Regions from separate parts of the Janthinobacterium sp. PLB04 genome, predicted to be linked through region 2. Evidence: predicted binding sites of a transcription regulator. Region 2 holds the regulator's gene; the other holds the start of a gene.
The links. The regulator LexA, encoded in region 2, represses DNA repair genes until DNA is damaged. The targets are predictions, from matches to a motif close to ACTGTATNNNNATACAGT.
Positions count from the first base shown of each region.

Region 1: the regulator LexA is predicted to act here: its motif matches at 1,907-1,924, upstream of LSO07_RS21575 (PA0069 family radical SAM protein).

Region 1 covers NZ_CP088968.1:4,881,337-4,885,754, forward strand. Annotated here, with positions in the region: gene LSO07_RS21570 (gamma-glutamylcyclotransferase) at 1-509, shown strand, start outside; gene LSO07_RS21575 (PA0069 family radical SAM protein) at 702-1,844, opposite strand; gene LSO07_RS21580 (tRNA-uridine aminocarboxypropyltransferase) at 1,973-2,680, opposite strand; gene LSO07_RS21585 (methyl-accepting chemotaxis protein) at 2,752-4,418, opposite strand, start outside.
Region 2 covers NZ_CP088968.1:5,109,716-5,114,133, forward strand. Annotated here, with positions in the region: gene LSO07_RS22555 (replicative DNA helicase) at 1-1, opposite strand, end outside; gene rplI (50S ribosomal protein L9) at 137-592, opposite strand; gene rpsR (30S ribosomal protein S18) at 620-910, opposite strand; gene priB (primosomal replication protein N) at 936-1,235, opposite strand; gene rpsF (30S ribosomal protein S6) at 1,256-1,645, opposite strand; gene lexA (transcriptional repressor LexA) at 1,921-2,556, shown strand; gene LSO07_RS22585 (cystathionine gamma-synthase family protein) at 2,624-3,865, opposite strand; gene purF (amidophosphoribosyltransferase) at 3,909-4,418, opposite strand, start outside.

The DNA of each region.
Region 1 (4,418 bases), 230 kb from region 2:
AGGCCGATTTCCCTTACATCGAACGCCGCCCGGCCAGCATCGCCGGCTGGACGCGGCGCTTCTGGCAAGGTTCGCACGACCACCGGGGCACGCCGATGGCGCCGGGCCGGGTCGCCACCATCGTGCCGCAGGCAGGCGCCGTGTGCGATGGCATGGCTTACCTGATCACGCCCGAAGTCTTCGCCCACCTCGACCACCGAGAAAAGAACGGCTACCTGCGTTTAGCCACCGACATCACCTTCGACGATGGCAGCAAGGTCGAAGGCCTGGTGTACATCGCCAACGAGGAAAACGCCGCCTTCCTCGGTGCCGCCCCGGAACTGGACATCGCGCGCCAGATCGCCCGTTCAAACGGCCCCAGCGGCCCGAACAGCGAATACCTGCTGCACCTGGCCAGCGCCCTGCGCGAACTGGGCAAGAGCGACCCCCATGTCTTTGCCATCGAACAACATCTGGCACAGATGCAGACACAGACACAGACACAGACACAGGATAACGCGGCAGGATAGTGCCCCAACATAGCACCGCACGGCAGTACCGCGGCACCCTGCGGTGCCCGGGCAAGACCCTGCCTCAAGATGCCCGGACGATGGCGCGCCGCTCCCGGCGACCTGCGGCAATCCCCCGGCCGCAGGTCAGCGTCGCCCGCCTTTCAGCTCGTGAGCGCGCAACTGCATTCTCGGCGGCGAGAATGACTTAACTTAAAACAAATCCAGCTGCCCCGCATTGCCATTTTTCACTTTCGCGCCCAGCGGCGGCACCACCAGCGGGCGGCGGAACTGCGTGCAATCGAGCTGCTTGAAGCGGCCGCCCTTGCCATGCAAGCCCAGCCGGTGCACGGCTTTTTCAAAGCGCTGGCGGATGAGGTCGGCCCATACGCCTTCGCCCCGCATGCGCGCGCCGAACGCGCTGTCGTAATCCTTGCCACCACGCATTTCGCGCACCCGGTTCATCACGCGCTGGGCCCGTTCGGGGAAGTGCGCTTCCAGCCATTGCTGGAACAGGGGGCTCACTTCCCACGGCAGACGCAGCACCACATAATGGGCGTGGATGGCGCCCGCGTCGCGCACGGCTTCGAGCAACTGCTCGATTTCCGGTTCCGTCACGAACGGGATGATGGGCGCGATGCTCACGCCCACGGGGATGCCCGCCTCCGTCAGGGTGCGGATCGTGCGCAAGCGTCGCGCCGGGGCGGCAGCGCGCGGTTCCAGGGTGCGCGCGATGGCCGGGTCGAGCGTGGTGACAGTGACGGCCACGGCGGCCAGGCGCCGGGCCGCCATGGGAGCCAGAATGTCGATATCACGCTCGATCAGCGACGATTTCGTGATCAGCGCCACGGGGTGGTCGCATTCGTGCAGCACTTCCAGCACGCGCCGCGTCAGCTGCCGTTCGCGTTCGCACGGCTGATACGCATCGGTGTTCACGCCCACGGCGATCGGTTCGGTCACATAGGATGGCTTGGCCAGTTCGCGCCGCAAGAGTTCGGGGGCGTTCACCTTGGCGTAGATGCGGCTTTCGAAGTCCAGGCCCGGCGATAGCCCCAGATAACTGTGCGTGGGGCGGGCAAAGCAATAGATGCAGCCATGTTCGCAGCCCCGGTATGGATTCAGCGAGACATTGAACGGCAAATCGGGCGAAGCATTGCGCGTGAGGATGGTGCGCGCCTGCTCGTCGCTGACCTGCGTCTTCCAGCCCGGCGCCGCCGCCTCTCCAGCCTCCTCATCCAGGCCTCCCACGCTCCAGCCGTCATCGAAACCGGCGCGCGCGTGCACCTCGTAGCGCCCTTGCAAGTTGGAGACTGCACCGCGCCCCTTCCGGGCTTTCAGCGATTGCGGCGGCAACATGGCTTGCCCGGCGAAGCTGTCATCGTGCTCTGGAATGATTGCTTTCATGAACGGCCCCATCAACTGTATATACGTACAGTATACTATGCCGCTACGCGGACAAGATCAAGGGCTGGCGTAATGCCGTTTCACGCTTTTTCACCATGCGGCATGACATAACTCAACTGCTGCGCGACAAAACCGTCAAATGCCGCGATCAGGGGAACGAAGCGGTCCGCGTCCTGCTCCAACTGCATCAGGGCATAGCACGTCGCCTCCAGGGTCGATAACTGGTCTGGGGCGTGCGCCTTGCGGATCAGGTAATGGGAAGCGGGCGTATCGCGCAGGGGCAGGCGCGGCAATTGTTGCAACGGGGGATTCAGATACAGCATCTTGCGGCTCTTGCGCCAGGTAGCGTCCAGCACCACCAGCCGCAACCGGGCCGAGAATCGGGCCGGATCAAGCAAGACGGCGGGGTCGAGCGCTGGCGGCGGCGTGATGCCCAGCGAACGGTCGCCGGGCGTATCCGGATACAGCAGCACATTGTGCTTGCCGTCCAGCAATTCAGCGAGCGTATCCGGGGCGAACTGCTCGCCCGTCAGCATGCGGCTGTTGGGCAGGCTCAGGTGCAGCAAGCGGGCGCTGCCCTTGGCATTGTGGATTTCCAACGGATGCTGCAGGATCAGCACCTCCACCGCGTGGGAAACGGGGGCGATCCAGCGGCAGATGCAGCTGCTTGCGGCGCGCAGGCAGGCTGGGCAGCGCGCCCGTTTGGCGGGTTCCGCCAGGGAGGACGAGGCAGCGGCAGGGCTGGAGATAGCGCTGGAAATCGGGCTGGAGGTACGGCGGGTAGTCATGGCGGAGCGGGTTCGCGGCTGTCTTCAAGCCGCGATTGTAGCGCCCACGCCATGCCAAGGGGAATCTGCGCTTAAAACTCTTCCCATTCGTCGGCGCCCGACGCCACCGGCGCCTTCGGCACGCGTGCGCGCGCAGCTTCCGCTTGCGCCGCCTTGCCCGGCGCGGGCGCGGCTACGGTTGCCGCCGGCGCGCGGTGCCTGGCAGGCTGGATGGCGGGTGCAGGTCGAGTGGCAGATTTTGCTGGCGCAGACGCTGTCATGGACGGACCAGCACTGGCCGAAACATAGTGCTGCGTTGCATCGAGCTTGAACAGGCCCACCACGTCAGCCAGCTTGGCCGCCTGTTCCTGCATGGATTCGGCCGCCGCGGCCGCCTCTTCCACCAAGGCCGCGTTTTGCTGCGTCACCTGGTCCATCTGGCCGATGGCCTGGTTGACTTGTTCGATGCCGGCGCGCTGCTCATCGCTGGCGTCGGTGATCTGGTTCATGATCTGCGTCACATGGCTGATGCTTTGCACGATCTCGTCCATGGTACGGCCCGCCTTGTCCACCAGCTGCGAACCGGCCTCGACCTTTTGCACGGAATCGTCGATCAAGCCCTTGATTTCCTTGGCCGCCGCGCTGGAACGCTGCGCCAGGTTGCGCACCTCGGACGCCACGACGGCAAACCCACGGCCCTGCTCGCCGGCCCTGGCCGCTTCCACGGCCGCATTCAGGGCCAGGATATTCGTCTGGAAGGCGATGGCGTCGATGACGCTGATGATGTCGACAATCTTGCGCGAGGAATCGTTGATCGAGCCCATGGTGCTGACCACTTCCGACACCACCACGCCGCCCTTGCTGGCGATCTGCGACGCGTCGATGGCCAGCTGGTTGGCGCTGCGCGCATTGTCCGCATTGAGTTTCACGGTGGACGTCAGCTCTTCCATGGAAGACGCCGTCTCTTCCAGCGAACTGGCCTGCTCTTCCGTGCGTGACGACAAGTCCAGGTTGCCGGCGGCAATTTCGCTCGACGCCGTACTGATGGACTCGGTGCCCGCGCGCACCTGGCCCACGATACTGACCAACTTATCGTTCATGTTTTTCAGCGCATGCATCAATTGCCCTGTCTCATCGCGGCTTTCCACGACAATATGGCTGGTCAGGTCGCCGGCGGAAACGGCTTCCGCCACCTCGACAGCTCGCGTGATGGGGCGCGTGATCGAGCGCGTGATCCAGTAGGCGCAAGCGATGCCGAGCAAGATGGCCACCACGCCCAGCGAGATCAACAGCATGCGGCCATTCTCGTAGCGCGAACGGATTTGCGCGGCCGTTTCATCGAGCAATTTGGCTTCCAGCAATTCCAGCTTCTTCAACGACGCCAGGTAGATGTCGCGCTTGACGGCCATGTCGCCTTCGTACAGGCGCTTACCCAGTTCCAGGTCGCCCGCATTCTTGGCCTTGAACACATTCTTGCGCACTTCCGTGTAGGCCTTGCGCGTGCTCAGCACTTCCTGGTACAGCGCCTGCTCGTCCGCGCTCAGTTCGCTCTTGCCGATATCGTTCTGGATTTCCGTGGCGCGTGCAGACGAGACCGCCATTTCCTGTTCAAACTGCTTCTGGTGTTCGGGATCGCTGACTTTCCAGGCGGCCGCCGTGCGCGCCGCATTGACCTCGATGACCTTGGTCCATTCACCGATCAGGCGCTCGTTGCGCACCTTGACGTTGACGAGCGCATCGGTTTCCTTGCTGGCGCTTT
Region 2 (4,418 bases):
TGGCGCGAATTATACCCGCTTCGGCGTGCTGGCAAAAATAAAGGGCTGAAATTGAGCGAAAAAAAGGCCACAAAAAAGCCGGGCGAACCCGGCTTTTCATAGTGCGGCAACGCTTGCGGGCCAGGCCCGCAGACGATTACGCGTTCGCGTCTGGTACGACAGCGATAACAACTTCCACGACCACGTCGGTGTGCAGAGCAACCGAAACGTTGTGCTCGCCAACGATCTTCAGCGGGCCGGTAGGCATGCGGATTTGTGCTTTTTCAACAGCAAAACCTTGCTTGGTCAGCGCTTCAGCGATGTCGAAGTTGGTGACGGAACCGAACAGACGGCCATCAACACCAGCTTTTTGAGCAACTTGAACGGTCAGGCCGCTCAGTTTTTCGCCCTGGGCTTGCGATGCGGCCAGTTTGGCGGCAGCAGCTTTTTCCAGTTCGGCGCGCTTGACTTCGAATTCAGCCACAGCGGTTGCCGTAGCACGACGTGCCAGGCGTTGCGGGATCAGGAAGTTACGTGCGTAACCGTCTTTGACTTTGACGACTTCGCCGAGGTTACCGACGTTAACAACTTTTTCTAACAGAATGATTTGCATAGTTCTTCTCCAGGAATATCTGACCGATTAAGCGTGGTGCAGATCGGTGTATGGCAGCAGCGCGAGGAAGCGAGCGCGCTTGATTGCGGTGTCAACTTGGCGCTGGTAGTGCGCTTTGGTACCGGTCAGGCGTGCTGGCATGATCTTGCCGTTTTCTTGGACGAAGTCTTTCAGCGTGTCGACGTCTTTGTAGTCGACTTGCTCAACGTGAGCTGCGGTGAAGCGGCAGAACTTCTTGCGTTTGAACAACGGGTTTTGCTGTTTGCGTTTTTCTTTAAGCTTGAGCTTATTTTTGTCGAACTTTTTACCGAATGCCATGTCAGGCTCCTGTATCTAAAATGCGCTAGTCAGAATTGACTGCACTAAAATCAATGATGTGAAACACCAAACTCTTGCTGTTGCGGCTCTTCCTGGCCAGGAAACCCGTGAACTGATATACCCCGCCCAAGCTTGCCTGACTGAACCTGCCTGAAATTTCGCCAGCGGCTAGCGCGGCAACATCAAACTCGGTCAAACGGGCAATCCCTGCTTCCATCTGCTGCGAACTGTGTTGCAATACTGCATTCACAATCGGCAGCCCTGCCGGGGTATAGCGCAATATTTCGCGCTCGGCAATGATGGCGGTTACTTGTAGCTGGTTCAGCGCACGATCCTGGTCAAGAATTAAGCTGCTGCTGCGGCTGGAGCGGCTGCTGGTGCTTCGGTGCGGTGGCTTTTGGCCGCGTCTTCGCGTTGTACCGATTTCATCATCGGCGAAGGAGCTGTTTCAGCTTTCTTCATTTTAACGGTCAGGTGACGCAACACGGCATCATTGAATTTGAATGCTGTTTCCAACTCGACCAGGGTCTCGTTGTCGCATTCGATGTTCAGGCAGATGTAGTGTGCTTTAGGCAGCTTTTGGATCGAGTAAGCCATTTGACGGCGGCCCCAATCTTCCACGCGGTGAACCGAACCGCCGCGGGTGGTTACGCTGGCTTTGTAGCGTTCGATCATCGCGGGCACTTGCTCGCTTTGGTCCGGATGGACGATAAAGACTATTTCATAATGACGCATGCAAACTCCTTCAGGTCGGATTGATAATCGCCCACCCCGGCGTCAAGACGGGTGTGGGAAGGTCAGCCGAAGATTATAACCGCCTTTTGCAAACGTTTCAATCATTCCTTCCACCAGCCCCCGAAAAGCCCGCGCGCCACCGTGCTTTCCGCCCCTGGACAAGTATTTATTGCGAAATTCGCCTAAAACACGGAAATCCCCTTGCATAGTGGGCGATACTGTACAAAAATACAGACTGTTCATATAGACAGCATTTTAGTATGCACCCACCGCTCATGATCAAGCTGACAGCACGACAAGAACAAATCCTGAACCTGATCAAGGATGCGATTGAAAACACGGGCTTTCCTCCCACCCGTGCCGAAATCGCCAATGAACTGGGTTTCAAATCGGCCAACGCGGCCGAAGAGCATTTGCAGGCCCTGGCCCGCAAGGGCGCGATCGAGATTTCTCCCGGCACCTCGCGTGGTATCCGCCTGATCGGCGCGGCCGCTGAAGCCCTGCCATCGAAAGTGCCGGCAGCGCTGCTGATGTCGCTGCCCCTGATCGGCCGGGTGGCGGCAGGCTCGCCCATCCTGGCACAGGAAAACCTGGAAGCGAGCTACAACGTGGACCCCGCCCTGTTTTCTGCCAAGCCCGACTTCCTGCTGAAGGTGCGCGGCTGGTCCATGCGCGACGCCGGCATCATGGATGGCGATTTACTGGCCGTCAAGAAGGTCGATAGCGCCAAGAATGGCCAGATCGTCGTCGCCCGCATCGGCGACGAAGTCACCGTCAAGCGCTACAAGAAAACGGGTTCCGTCATCGAATTGCTGCCGGAAAACCCCGACTTCAAGGTCATCACCGTATCGCCGGAAGATGAATTCGCCCTGGAAGGTTTGGCGGTAGGCTTGATGCGCAGCTGGCATTGAACCTCCGCATGTAAAAAGGGCCGCAACAGCATGACTGTTGCGGCCCTTTTTTTATTGCCCAGGCGTTTTATGCGTCCAGGGCGCTACGGAAATCCTCGAGCAAGTCCGCCTCATCCTCGATACCGACGGACACGCGGATCAGGGATTCGGCGATGCCCATGCTGGCGCGACGCTCAGCGCCCATCTCGTAAAAGATCGTGTGGGCGACGGGAATGACCAGGGTGCGCGTGTCGCCGAGATTGCTCGCTGGAATGGCAAGATTGAGACGATTGAGGAAATCGAAGCAATCGATGCCATCCTTCAGCTCAAAGCTGAACAGCGAGCCATAGCTGCGGAACAAATCCGTCGCCAGCGCGTGCTGCGGATGCGCGGCCAAGCCCGGGTAATGCACGGCCGCTACCCGCGGGTCGGCGGCCAGCATGGTGGCCAGCGCCAGGGCGTTCGAGCAGGTGCGGTCCATGCGCAAGGCCATGGTTTCCGCGCCGACGGCGATATGGTGCGCCGCCTCCGGCCCCAGGGAGGCGCCGAAATCGCGCAAGGCCTTGGCGCGGATTTGCGCGATGCCCCACTGCGCCGGCGCCGCCTTCTTGTAATTGTCGAAAATGTTCGGATACTGCGTCCAGTCGAACACGCCCGTGTCCGTCAAACTGCCGCCCAGGGCATTGCCGTGGCCGCCGATGGATTTTGTCAGCGCATTGACCACCAGGCCCGCGCCCACGGCTTTCGGGCGGAACAGGTAAGGCGTCGTCATCGTGTTGTCGACGATGTACAAAATGCCGCGCTCCTTGCACAACGCGCCGATCTTCGCCAGGTCGGCGATTTGCGTGCGCGGATTGGCGATGGTTTCGACAAACACGATGCGCGTTTGCGGCGTGATGGCGGCGGCCACGTTGGCCACGTCCGTGGCGTCGACGAACGACACGGCGACGCCCTGCCCCGTCACCGTTTGCCACAGGCTGTTGGTGTTGCCAAACAAAAAGGCCGACGACACGACATGGTCGCCAGCGCGCAAGAGCGCCTGCACCACGGCGCCGATGGCGCCCATGCCGGTGGCGAAGCACAGCGTGGCGACGCCGTCTTCCATCTTGTTGACCTTGTCTTCCAGCGCGGAGACGGTCGGATTGCCCTGGCGGCCGTAGCGGAAGCCGGGCTCCTTGCCCTGGAATACGGAAGCGAGCTGGCGCGCATCGCCGTAGCCGAAGGCAACGGAAGTATGCACGGGCTTGTGCAGGGAACCGTGCTCGATGCCCTTGCGGCGGTCGTTATGCAGGATGGTGGTGGTAAAGCCGTAGTTTTTTTTATCGTTCATGATCGCGGAGCAAAAAAAGCCCGGCGCTAGCCGGGCAAGATAATTACGCTTCTGTTGTCGCCAGGTTCAGGTTCAGCTGGGAACGCGGCGTATCTTCGGGCGCTGCCGCCTTCGGATGGTGGCGCGCATATTCCAGGCGGTCCAGGTATTCCTGCGACACGTCGCCCGTCACGTACACGCCATCGAAGCACGACGCTTCGAAGTTGGTCAGGGCCGGGTTGACATCGGCGATGGCCTGCTTGAGCGCGCCGATATCCTGGTACACGAGGTAGTCGGCCGTGATTTCGCGGCACACTTCTTCCGTCGTGCGGCCATAGGCGATCAGTTCGTCGCGCGTCGGCATGTCGATGCCGTACACGTTCGGGTAGATCACCGGCGGCGCAGCCGAGGCGAAGATAACTTTCGTCGCGCCCGCTTCGCGCGCCATCTGCACGATTTCACGGCTGGTGGTGCCGCGCACGATGGAATCGTCGACCAGCAGCACGACCTTGTCCTTGAATTCGGACGGGATTGCGTTGAGCTTCTGGCGCACGGATTTTTTGCGCGCCGCCTG